2 regions of the Nakamurella panacisegetis genome follow, and region 1 is predicted to be linked to the other one. Evidence: riboswitches for the same ligand, from Rfam matches in the RefSeq annotation. Region 1 holds a riboswitch; the other holds the start of a gene.

What was found. A riboswitch is a leader RNA that binds a small molecule or an ion and turns the genes downstream of it on or off. The one in region 1 is predicted to bind cobalamin.
Region 2: linked by a shared signal. The riboswitch ahead of cobN (cobaltochelatase subunit CobN) and the one ahead of BLS97_RS07240 (CbtB domain-containing protein) in region 1 are both predicted to bind cobalamin.

What each region holds. Positions count from the first base shown of each region.
Region 1 is NZ_LT629710.1:1,637,310-1,641,517, forward strand. It holds gene BLS97_RS07225 (DNA-3-methyladenine glycosylase family protein) at 1-565, shown strand, start outside; gene BLS97_RS07230 (hypothetical protein) at 588-779, opposite strand; gene BLS97_RS07235 (endonuclease/exonuclease/phosphatase family protein) at 849-1,844, opposite strand; adenosylcobalamin (AdoCbl) riboswitch at 1,983-2,129, shown strand; gene BLS97_RS07240 (CbtB domain-containing protein) at 2,133-2,345, shown strand; gene BLS97_RS07245 (CbtA family protein) at 2,480-3,331, shown strand; gene BLS97_RS07250 (hypothetical protein) at 3,604-4,208, shown strand, end outside.
Region 2 is NZ_LT629710.1:347,622-351,829, reverse strand. It holds gene cobN (cobaltochelatase subunit CobN) at 1-2,608, opposite strand, end outside; cobalamin riboswitch at 2,680-2,833, opposite strand; gene BLS97_RS01575 (DNA-3-methyladenine glycosylase family protein) at 2,943-3,812, opposite strand; gene lon (endopeptidase La) at 3,925-4,208, opposite strand, start outside.

The sequences.
Region 1 (4,208 bases):
GATGGAGTCGCTGGTGCCGGCCATCCTGGAACAGAAGGTGACCGGCCAGGAGGCCTTCCGGGCCTGGCGGGTGCTGGTCGGGAAGTTCGGGGACCGGGCCCCCGGGCCGGCCCCGGCCGGGATGCGGGTGCCGCCGAGCGCGGACGTCTGGCGGATGGTGCCGTCCTGGGAGTTCCATCGGGCCGGTGTGGATCCGGCCCGGTCCCGCACCGTGGTCACGGCGGCCAAGATCGCCCGCCAGCTGGAGGGCTGCGTCGCTCTCGGGCCCGTCGATGCGGAGCGCCGGCTGCGGGCCGTCCCCGGGATCGGCATCTGGACCGCCGCGGAGGTGGCACAACGCGCCCTGGGCAACGCCGACGCTCTGTCCGTCGGCGACTACCACCTGGCCGGAGTGGTCGGCTGGACGCTTGTCGGGCGCCCGATGGACGACGACGAGATGGTCAGCTACCTGGAGCCGCTCCGGCCCCATCGGCACCGAGCGGTGAGACTCCTGGAGATCAGCGGCCAGGCGTTCAAGCCACGCTTCGGACCCCGGATCACCATCCAGGACCACCGCACGCACTAGACCCCAGGGTGGCGGGCCGGAGTCAGTTGGTGAGCACGATGATCACCACGGCGACCACGACGATCGTCGCGATGACCGGCACGAGCAGGCCGGGCCACCGCCACATCCAGAACTGCTCGGGTTCGGCCTGCGCGCGCGGCTCCTCGTTGACGAAGCGGCGGAACATCTGAGTGTCCGCGATCGCGTGCGGTTCGTCCGGATCTGGGCTGGTCATAGCTCTATCCAACACCACCGGTGACGTGTTTCCGGTCAGTGTGACCGAGAATCGGCGGCGAATCCCAGGTCACGATGCTCCCAGCCATGCGATCAGCGCTCGGTGGTCGCTCCCCCCGACCCGTTCGGTCCGAGTGCGCAACGACCGGTAGCGGCCGGTGTCGAACAGGACGTGGTCGATCGGCGCGGTGAACCCGGCCGGGTAGTCCGACGGCCACGTGCCCTCGGCGCCGCGACCGACGCTGGACGCGGCGTCGGCGCACCGCCCGAGATCGGTCAGTGGGGCGTGGTCGACGGTGGCGTTGAAGTCGCCGGCCACGACGGCACCGACCGACGCGATGCACTGGTTGGCCGCGTTGCGGGCGTGCACGGCCCACTGATCGAACCCGATCACCCGGCCCGGCGCGGGCGGGTGGACGGCCACCAGGGTCGGCCCCGCTCCGTCGATCGGGACGGCCCGCACGATGCCGACCAACTCGCCGGTGGCCGGGAGCTGGCGGTACCGGCCGAGTTCGTCGGAGATCAGCAGGCTGGTGTCGGCGATCGGCCACGGGCTGTCGGCGGTGGTCGAGAACACCTGGAAGTGACGCCCACCCGCGGCCAGCAGGTCAGCGGTCGCCTGCGCGGTGGCCCTCATCGTCTCCGGCAGGGCAACCACCGTCGCCCCCTGGCCCCGCACGAGCCCCGCGATCTGAGCCGCCGTGGTGTGGACGTCGTAGGTGTTGAACTCGATCACGACCAGCGCGGCGGTGCCCGGATCATCACCGCCGGCCCAGCCCCGGGAGACCACCACCCCGAACTGGGACAGCCCGGTCACGGCCAGCACCGCCGTGGTCACCCGACGGATCCACGGTCGGGATGCGGGCCGGCGGGGCGGCAGCAGCAAGGTGAGGGCAGCGATCAGGGCGGCGCCCAGCAGGACCGCTCCGAGCAGCGCGCGGAACGCGATCAGGTGCAGGAAGATCGGGGTCGTCGACAGGCCGAACCATCGCGGATCCAGGAGTGCGACCGCGCCGGCCAGACCGGGCGTGACGAGTACCCAGCCCAGCCACCGGAATCGCGTCATGATCACGAGTGTCAGGTCCGCGGCGTCATCGTCGTGTGTGGTGCGAGGGCCGTCACCTGACGGGGTGATGACAGCCAGGGGTCCGCGGTCCGACCAGGACCGCGACCTTCACGCCTTGCTCCCCTGCCGTGCGCGGGCTACGGTCAGGCTTCGTGTTGTCGCAAGGAAGCCGGTGTGAGTCCGGCACGGTCGCGCCACTGTGAGTGGGTTCCAACCCGCAAGTCAGGTCTTTGACGACTCCACGTGCCCCATCGATCACGGGACGCAGAATCCCGGAAGGAGCTCCTCATGACCACAGCCGTACCCAACACGGCGGCGACACCGGTCGTCATCCCGCTGTCCAAGGCCGTCGCCTGGCTCGTGACGGCCGCGGTGCTGGCCCTCGGGGTCTACTACTTCATCGGCATCGACCAGGGCGCCACCTCGGTCTTCGGCAGCAGCACCGGCATCCACGAATTCGTGCACGACGCCCGGCACTTCCTCGGTTTCCCCTGCCACTGATCGTCTCGATCTCGATCACTCACTGATCGCGGCCCGGAACACCCCGGCGCCGCGATCAGTTCGCGTACCGCCCGGGTGAGACCCCGTCCACGGGCGTCCCGGTGCGGCCTCAGGGACAGAGGTAAAAGTTGAACATCGCACCCAAACTCATTCTGCGGGGCGTCCTGGTCGGCGCCGTAGCGGGCTTGCTGGCGTTCGTCTTCGCCCGCATCTTCGCCGAACCGGTGATCGGCCGGGCGGTCGACTACGAATCAGCCCGTGAGGCCGCCCAGAACGCCCTGGACAAGGCGGCCGGGCTCGCCACGTACCCGGCCGAACATGACGTCTTCAGTCGCACCGTGCAGGCCAATCTCGGAATCGGCGTTGGCCTGATCGGCTTCGGCGCGGCCATGGGCACCCTGTTCGCCGTGGTGTACACCATCTGCCTCGGTCGGACCGGTCGGACCCAACCCGGACCCCTGGCCCTGCTGGTGGCCCTCGGCGGCTTCCTGGCGTTCTACCTGGTGCCGTTCGTCAAGTACCCGGCGAACCCACCGGCCATCGGGCACGAGGACACGATCAAGGAGCGCAGCGGGCTCTACCTGCTGATGATCGTGGCCTCCATCGCCTTCCTGGCGCTGGCCGTGGTGGTGGGCCGGCGGCTGCAGGCCCGGATGGGCACCTGGAACGCGACCTTGGTCGCCGGGGCGGCCTTCGTCGTGCTGATCGGGATCCTGATGGCCGTCCTGCCGCAGGTCGGCATGCTGGCCACGAACGTGCGGAACTACGGTGCGCACGCGACGGAGACGCCGTTGCCGCTCACCGACGGCAAGGGCACCATCGTGTTCCCGGGGTTCCCGGCCGACGATCTGTACCAGTTCCGGTTCTACTCGGTGGCGGCGCAACTGATCCTGTGGGCCGCCATCGGTCTGCTGTTCGCACCGTTGGCCCGCCGTCTGTTGGCGCCCGCAGCCGTCCGGCCGGCGTCCGACGCCACTGTCGTCTGAGGTTCGACCGTCGAATCGCGGATCTGGAGCGCGTTCTTGGCTTCCAGGTCCGCGATTCGGTGACGTTCGTGCGCCCCCCACGAGACGGTTTCCCATCACACCTGTGCGCACGATCGAGTCGTTTCGGTTTCAAAGAGTGAACAATTGCCCCCATACGGGGGTCTCGATCACACTTTCGCGTTGGCCGTGACTGCGGAGCGTTAGGTTGCTGACGTAGGGCATACGCCCTCGCCAACCTCGGGCGCTTCGGTGCCACATCGTCAGGACTCTCCGTGCGCAAGTTCCTCGCCCTGCTCCTGCTCGTGGCCTCGATCGTCCTGCTGTCCCCCGGCGCGAACGCCTCGGCCGAGGCCCCCGGCCCCCAGGGAGTGCTGAAGTCCGTCGAGGTCAACGACTTCAGCAATCTCGCCGTGATGACGGGCTGGGCGCTCGACCCGACGGTCCGGTCGAAGGTCTCGACGGTCGGCGTCAGCATCGACGGTCATCGGGTCCGGAGTTGGCAGCCGGCATCGATCAGAGGCCACAACTTCTCGATCTCCATGACGATCCCGGTCGGGCGTCACCTGGTCTGCGTCGACGCTGCGAAGTACCGCGACACCTCGCGGACGAGCTCGTTGGGCTGCTTCGAGTTCCAGGCCTATGCGGCCGCCACCAAGGCACAGATGTTGGCCATCGCCAAGAAGATCGACCCGAAGAACTCGGTCCACTGGGTCTGGACGACCCTTCCCGTCGGCGTGTCCGGTCAGGCCCGTCCGTGGCAGGCGAGGATCGACATCGCCTCCGGGAACTCCGTCCGCTACCTGCGGGCGGTCATGCTCCACGAGTGGTCACATGTGTTGCAGTACCGGGCGTTTCCGGGGGCCGATCCGTGGGGCGA
Region 2 (4,208 bases), 1.3 Mb from region 1:
ACAGTCCGACCGACTGCGGGTACTGGCCGTTGTCCTCGAGGTACCGCTCGATCAGCGAGGCGGCCATGGCCGCGCCCGTGTCGTAGGCCAGTCGCGAGGGAATGGCCTTGGGATCGACCGAGTAGAAGTTCCGGCCGGTCGGGAGCACGTTGATGAGCCCGCGCAGCGGCGAGCCGGACGGGCCGGCCGGGACGAAACCGCCATCCAGGGCATGCAGGATCGAGGTCAGCTCGGCCGACGTTCCGGCCAGCCGCGGCACCACCTCCGAGGCGGCGAACTCCATGACGGCCAGCACCGACGGATCGCTGTCCGGCATCACCGACGCGACGACGGATCCCATCGCGGAACGGACCCACCCCGCCTCCTCGGCCGCCAGGACGAGCGAACGGGCTTGCGCCTCAACGGCATCAACGGCGGCGAGTTCGGCGCCGTCCTTGAGCCCGAGGGCCGACCGGAGCCCGGGCAGAGCGTTGGTGACGCCCCCCCAGACCTGAGACGCCCGCAGCATGGCCAGCACCAGATTGACCCTGGCCTCGCCCACCGGCGCCTGCCCGAGCACGTGCAGCCCGTCGCGGATCTGCATGTCCTTGACCTCGCACAGCCAACCGTCGACGTGCAGGATGAAGTCGTCGAACTCCGTGTCGTCGGGTCGGCCGGCGGCCCCGCCCAGACCGAGATCGTGGTCCATCTTGGCCGCCTGGATCAGCGTCCAGATCTGCGCGCGGACTGCCGGCAACTTGGCCGGGTCCATGGCCGCGATGTTCGCGTGTTCGTCCAGAAGCTGTTCCAGGCGGGCGATGTCGCCGTACGACTCGGCCCGGGCCATCGGCGGGACCAGATGGTCGACGATGGTGGCGTGTGCCCGACGCTTGGCCTGGGTGCCCTCGCCCGGGTCGTTGATCAGGAACGGGTAGATCAGCGGCATGTTGCCGATCGCGGCGTCCGTGCCGCAGCCGGCCGACATCCCGACGTTCTTGCCCGGGAGCCACTCCAGGTTCCCGTGCTTGCCCAGGTGGACGACCGCGTGCGCGCCGAAACCCCGTTCCAGCCACCGATAGGCGGCCAGGTAGTGGTGCGAGGGCGGCATGTCGGGGTCGTGATAGATGGCCACCGGATTCTCGCCGAAACCACGCGGCGGCTGGATCAGCACCACCACGTTCCCGGCCTGCAGGGTGGCCAGCACGATCTCCCCGTCCGGGTCGGCCGATCGGTCGACGAACAGGTTTCCCGGCGCCTCCCCCCAGGTCTGCGTCATCGGCTCGGTCAGTTCGGCCGGCAGATCGGCGACCCAGCGGCGGTAGTCGGCCGCGGCGATCCGAACCGTCTGGCCGGAGAGCTGCGCGCCGGTCAGCCACTCCTCGTCCTGGCCGCCGGCGGCGATGAGCGCATGGATCAGCGCGTTACCGGCCGTCGTGTCCGGGTCCTCGCCGTCGATCGGGTCCAGTGGGGCCAGGCCGGGCAGAGCGTCCGGACCGTCGGCCGGCCCCACGTCGTACCCGGCGTCGCGCATGGCACGCAGCAACCGGATGGCCGACACCGGGGTGTCGAGGCCGACCGCGTTGCCGATCCGGGAGTGCTTGGTCGGGTAGGCCGACAGCAGCAACGCGATCTTCCGGTCGGCCGGCGGGGTGTGCCGCAGGCGGGCGTGGGCCAGCGCGACGCCGGCCACCCGGGCACACCGCTCGGGGTCGGCCACGTAGTGGGGGAGGCCGTCGGCGTCGGTTTCCTTGAACGAGAACGGCACCGTGATGATGCGGCCGTCGAACTCGGGCACCGCGACCTGGGTGGCCACGTCGAGCGGCGAGAGTCCCTCGTCCGATTCCTGCCAGGCTGACCGGCTCCAGGTCAGGCAGAGTCCCTGGAGAATCGGGATGTCCAACGCCGCGAGGGCGGCCACGTCCCAGTTCTCGTCCTCGCCGCCCGCGGTCGCGGCGGCCGGCTTGGTGCCGCCGGCGGCCAGCACGGTGACGATCAGCGCGTCGCAGCTGCCGAGCTCGGCCAGCAGGTCAGGGCCGGCGTTGCGCAGGCTGGAGCAGAAGATCGGGGCGCCGCGACCGCCGGACTCGTCGATGGCGTCGGCCAGGGTGTGCACGAAACCGGTGTTGCCCGACGCCTGGTGGGCCCGGTAGAACAGCACGCCGACCTTGGGGCGGACGGCGATCTCGGGGAGCTCCGGACGGGGAAGGGCACCCCAGGCCGGCAGCACCGTCGGGGCCTCGAAGCCTTCGCCGGTGAGCAGCACGGTGTCGCTGACGAACGCGTGCAGCTGGGCCAGGTTGGCCGGACCACCCTCGGCCAGGTACCGGTGGGCCTGTGCGGCGATCCCGATCGGGACGGACGAGAGGCGCATCAGCTCGGCGTCCGGAGTCTGCTCGCCGCCCAGCACGATCAGCGGGACCCCGCGGGCGGCCACGGCATCCAGCCCGGCCTGCCACGACCGGGCCGTGCCCAGGATCCGCACGATGATCACGGCGGCGTCGGCGATCAGCGGTTCGAGGTCGGTGGTCACGTCCAGCCGCGACGGGTTGGCCAGGGTGAAGTCGGCGCGGCTGGCCCGCCCGGACAACAGGTCCGTGTCGGAGGTGGACAGCAGGGCGATGCGGGACAACGGCGAGGCGAGATTCACGGGGCTCCTTCTCACCGGGCCTGGGACCGATGATCGACGGGTCGCCGCAGGGTCAATGTCCTGGCTCCCGGATCGACGCACGTCGCCGGCCTTCCGGCGATGGCGCTGCCGTGGCCTGACACCAGCCGGCGAACCGGCCGATCTCGGTGGCGCAGTACTCCCCGGTCACAGTGGCTCAGGCCGCCCCGGATGCTCGCCGGGTTCCTGACGCCTGTGGCGTGGTGCTGGTCCTGCCACTGTCCTTGCCCCGGACCGGGCGCGTCAAGCCGGGTCGCCGGCCGCCGTCGATCGACACCGCGTTCCATCCGGCTGCCCGTCAGAGGATCCGGTGCCCGGCCGCCCGGATCAGCACCGTGGCCCATGTCCGGTACGGCCGCCATGGCTCGGCGATCCGCTCGAAATCAGCCGGCTCGCAAGGCTTGTCGAGGTGATAGAGGCGCGTCACCAGATCCCGGGCGAGCGGCTCGTCGGCCGGGAGGACGTCGGTGAAGCCGGTGGCCCGGATGGTGATCAGCGAGGCGTAGAACGGGCCGATGCCCTTGATGCGCTGCAGCTGCGCCGTCGCCACCTCCGGGCCGGACGCCAGCAGGCGCTCGACGTCGAGCAGGCCGTCCAGGGCGGCGCGGGCGACGCCCTGCATCCGGTCCAGCTTGTCCGCCGGAAGCCCGGGGAACTCGGTGACGGCCAGCATCTGCTCCGGCGTAGCCAACGCCGCCAGGTGCTGCCCGGCAAGGGCGAACACCCTCCCGTTGGCCTCGGAGAACCGGCGCCGGACCTCGGCCATCTGCTTGGCCGGGCGGCGGGCGGACAGCACGGACCACACCGCAGCCTCGTAGGGCGAATAGAACAGTGGCGGCAGCAGGCCGGGCGCCGCGGCCTGCAGAGCCCCGATCACCGGATCGCGTCGTCCGACCTCGGCGAAACCGGTCGCGTCGCGATCCAGCGACAGCACGCGGGCGACCTGGGCCTTGATCGAGGCCACGTTCCCGTCCCCGCCGTGGATCTCGCCGTGCACGCCGGCCTCGTCCTGCCGGAGCACGACCCCGACCTGATGACGCAGGTCGTCCTGGACGAACGCCAGCCGCATCACGCCGTCGAACGGCTGCGAATGCCGCTGGCCGAATCCGAATTCCACCGACTCCCGGAGCGAGAACGCGGCGGTCGGGACGATCGTGAAGGTGTCCATGCGGGGCAGTCTGCCCCGGCCCACCGACAGCCGGGCGGGAGCGCCGTCCAACGGACAGACGTCCGGCCCGGTGGCCGCGACAGCGACCTCCGGGCCGGACTCAGGGGGTGGATCAGGCGGCCACGGGCGCCGCGGCCGCGGCGACCGGCTCGAGCGCGACGGCCAGGATCTCGGCCACGTCGCTCACCGGGATCACGGTCAGTGCGGCGAGGACCTCCGACGGCACGTCGTCCAGGTCGGGCTCGTTCCGCTTCGGGATGAAGACCGTCTTGACCCCCGCCCGCTGGGCCGCCAGCAACTTCTGCTTGACCCCGCCGATCGGCAGCACCCGGCCGTTCAGCGTGACCTCACCGGTCATCGCCACGTCGGCCCGCACATTGCGGCCCAGCGCCAGCG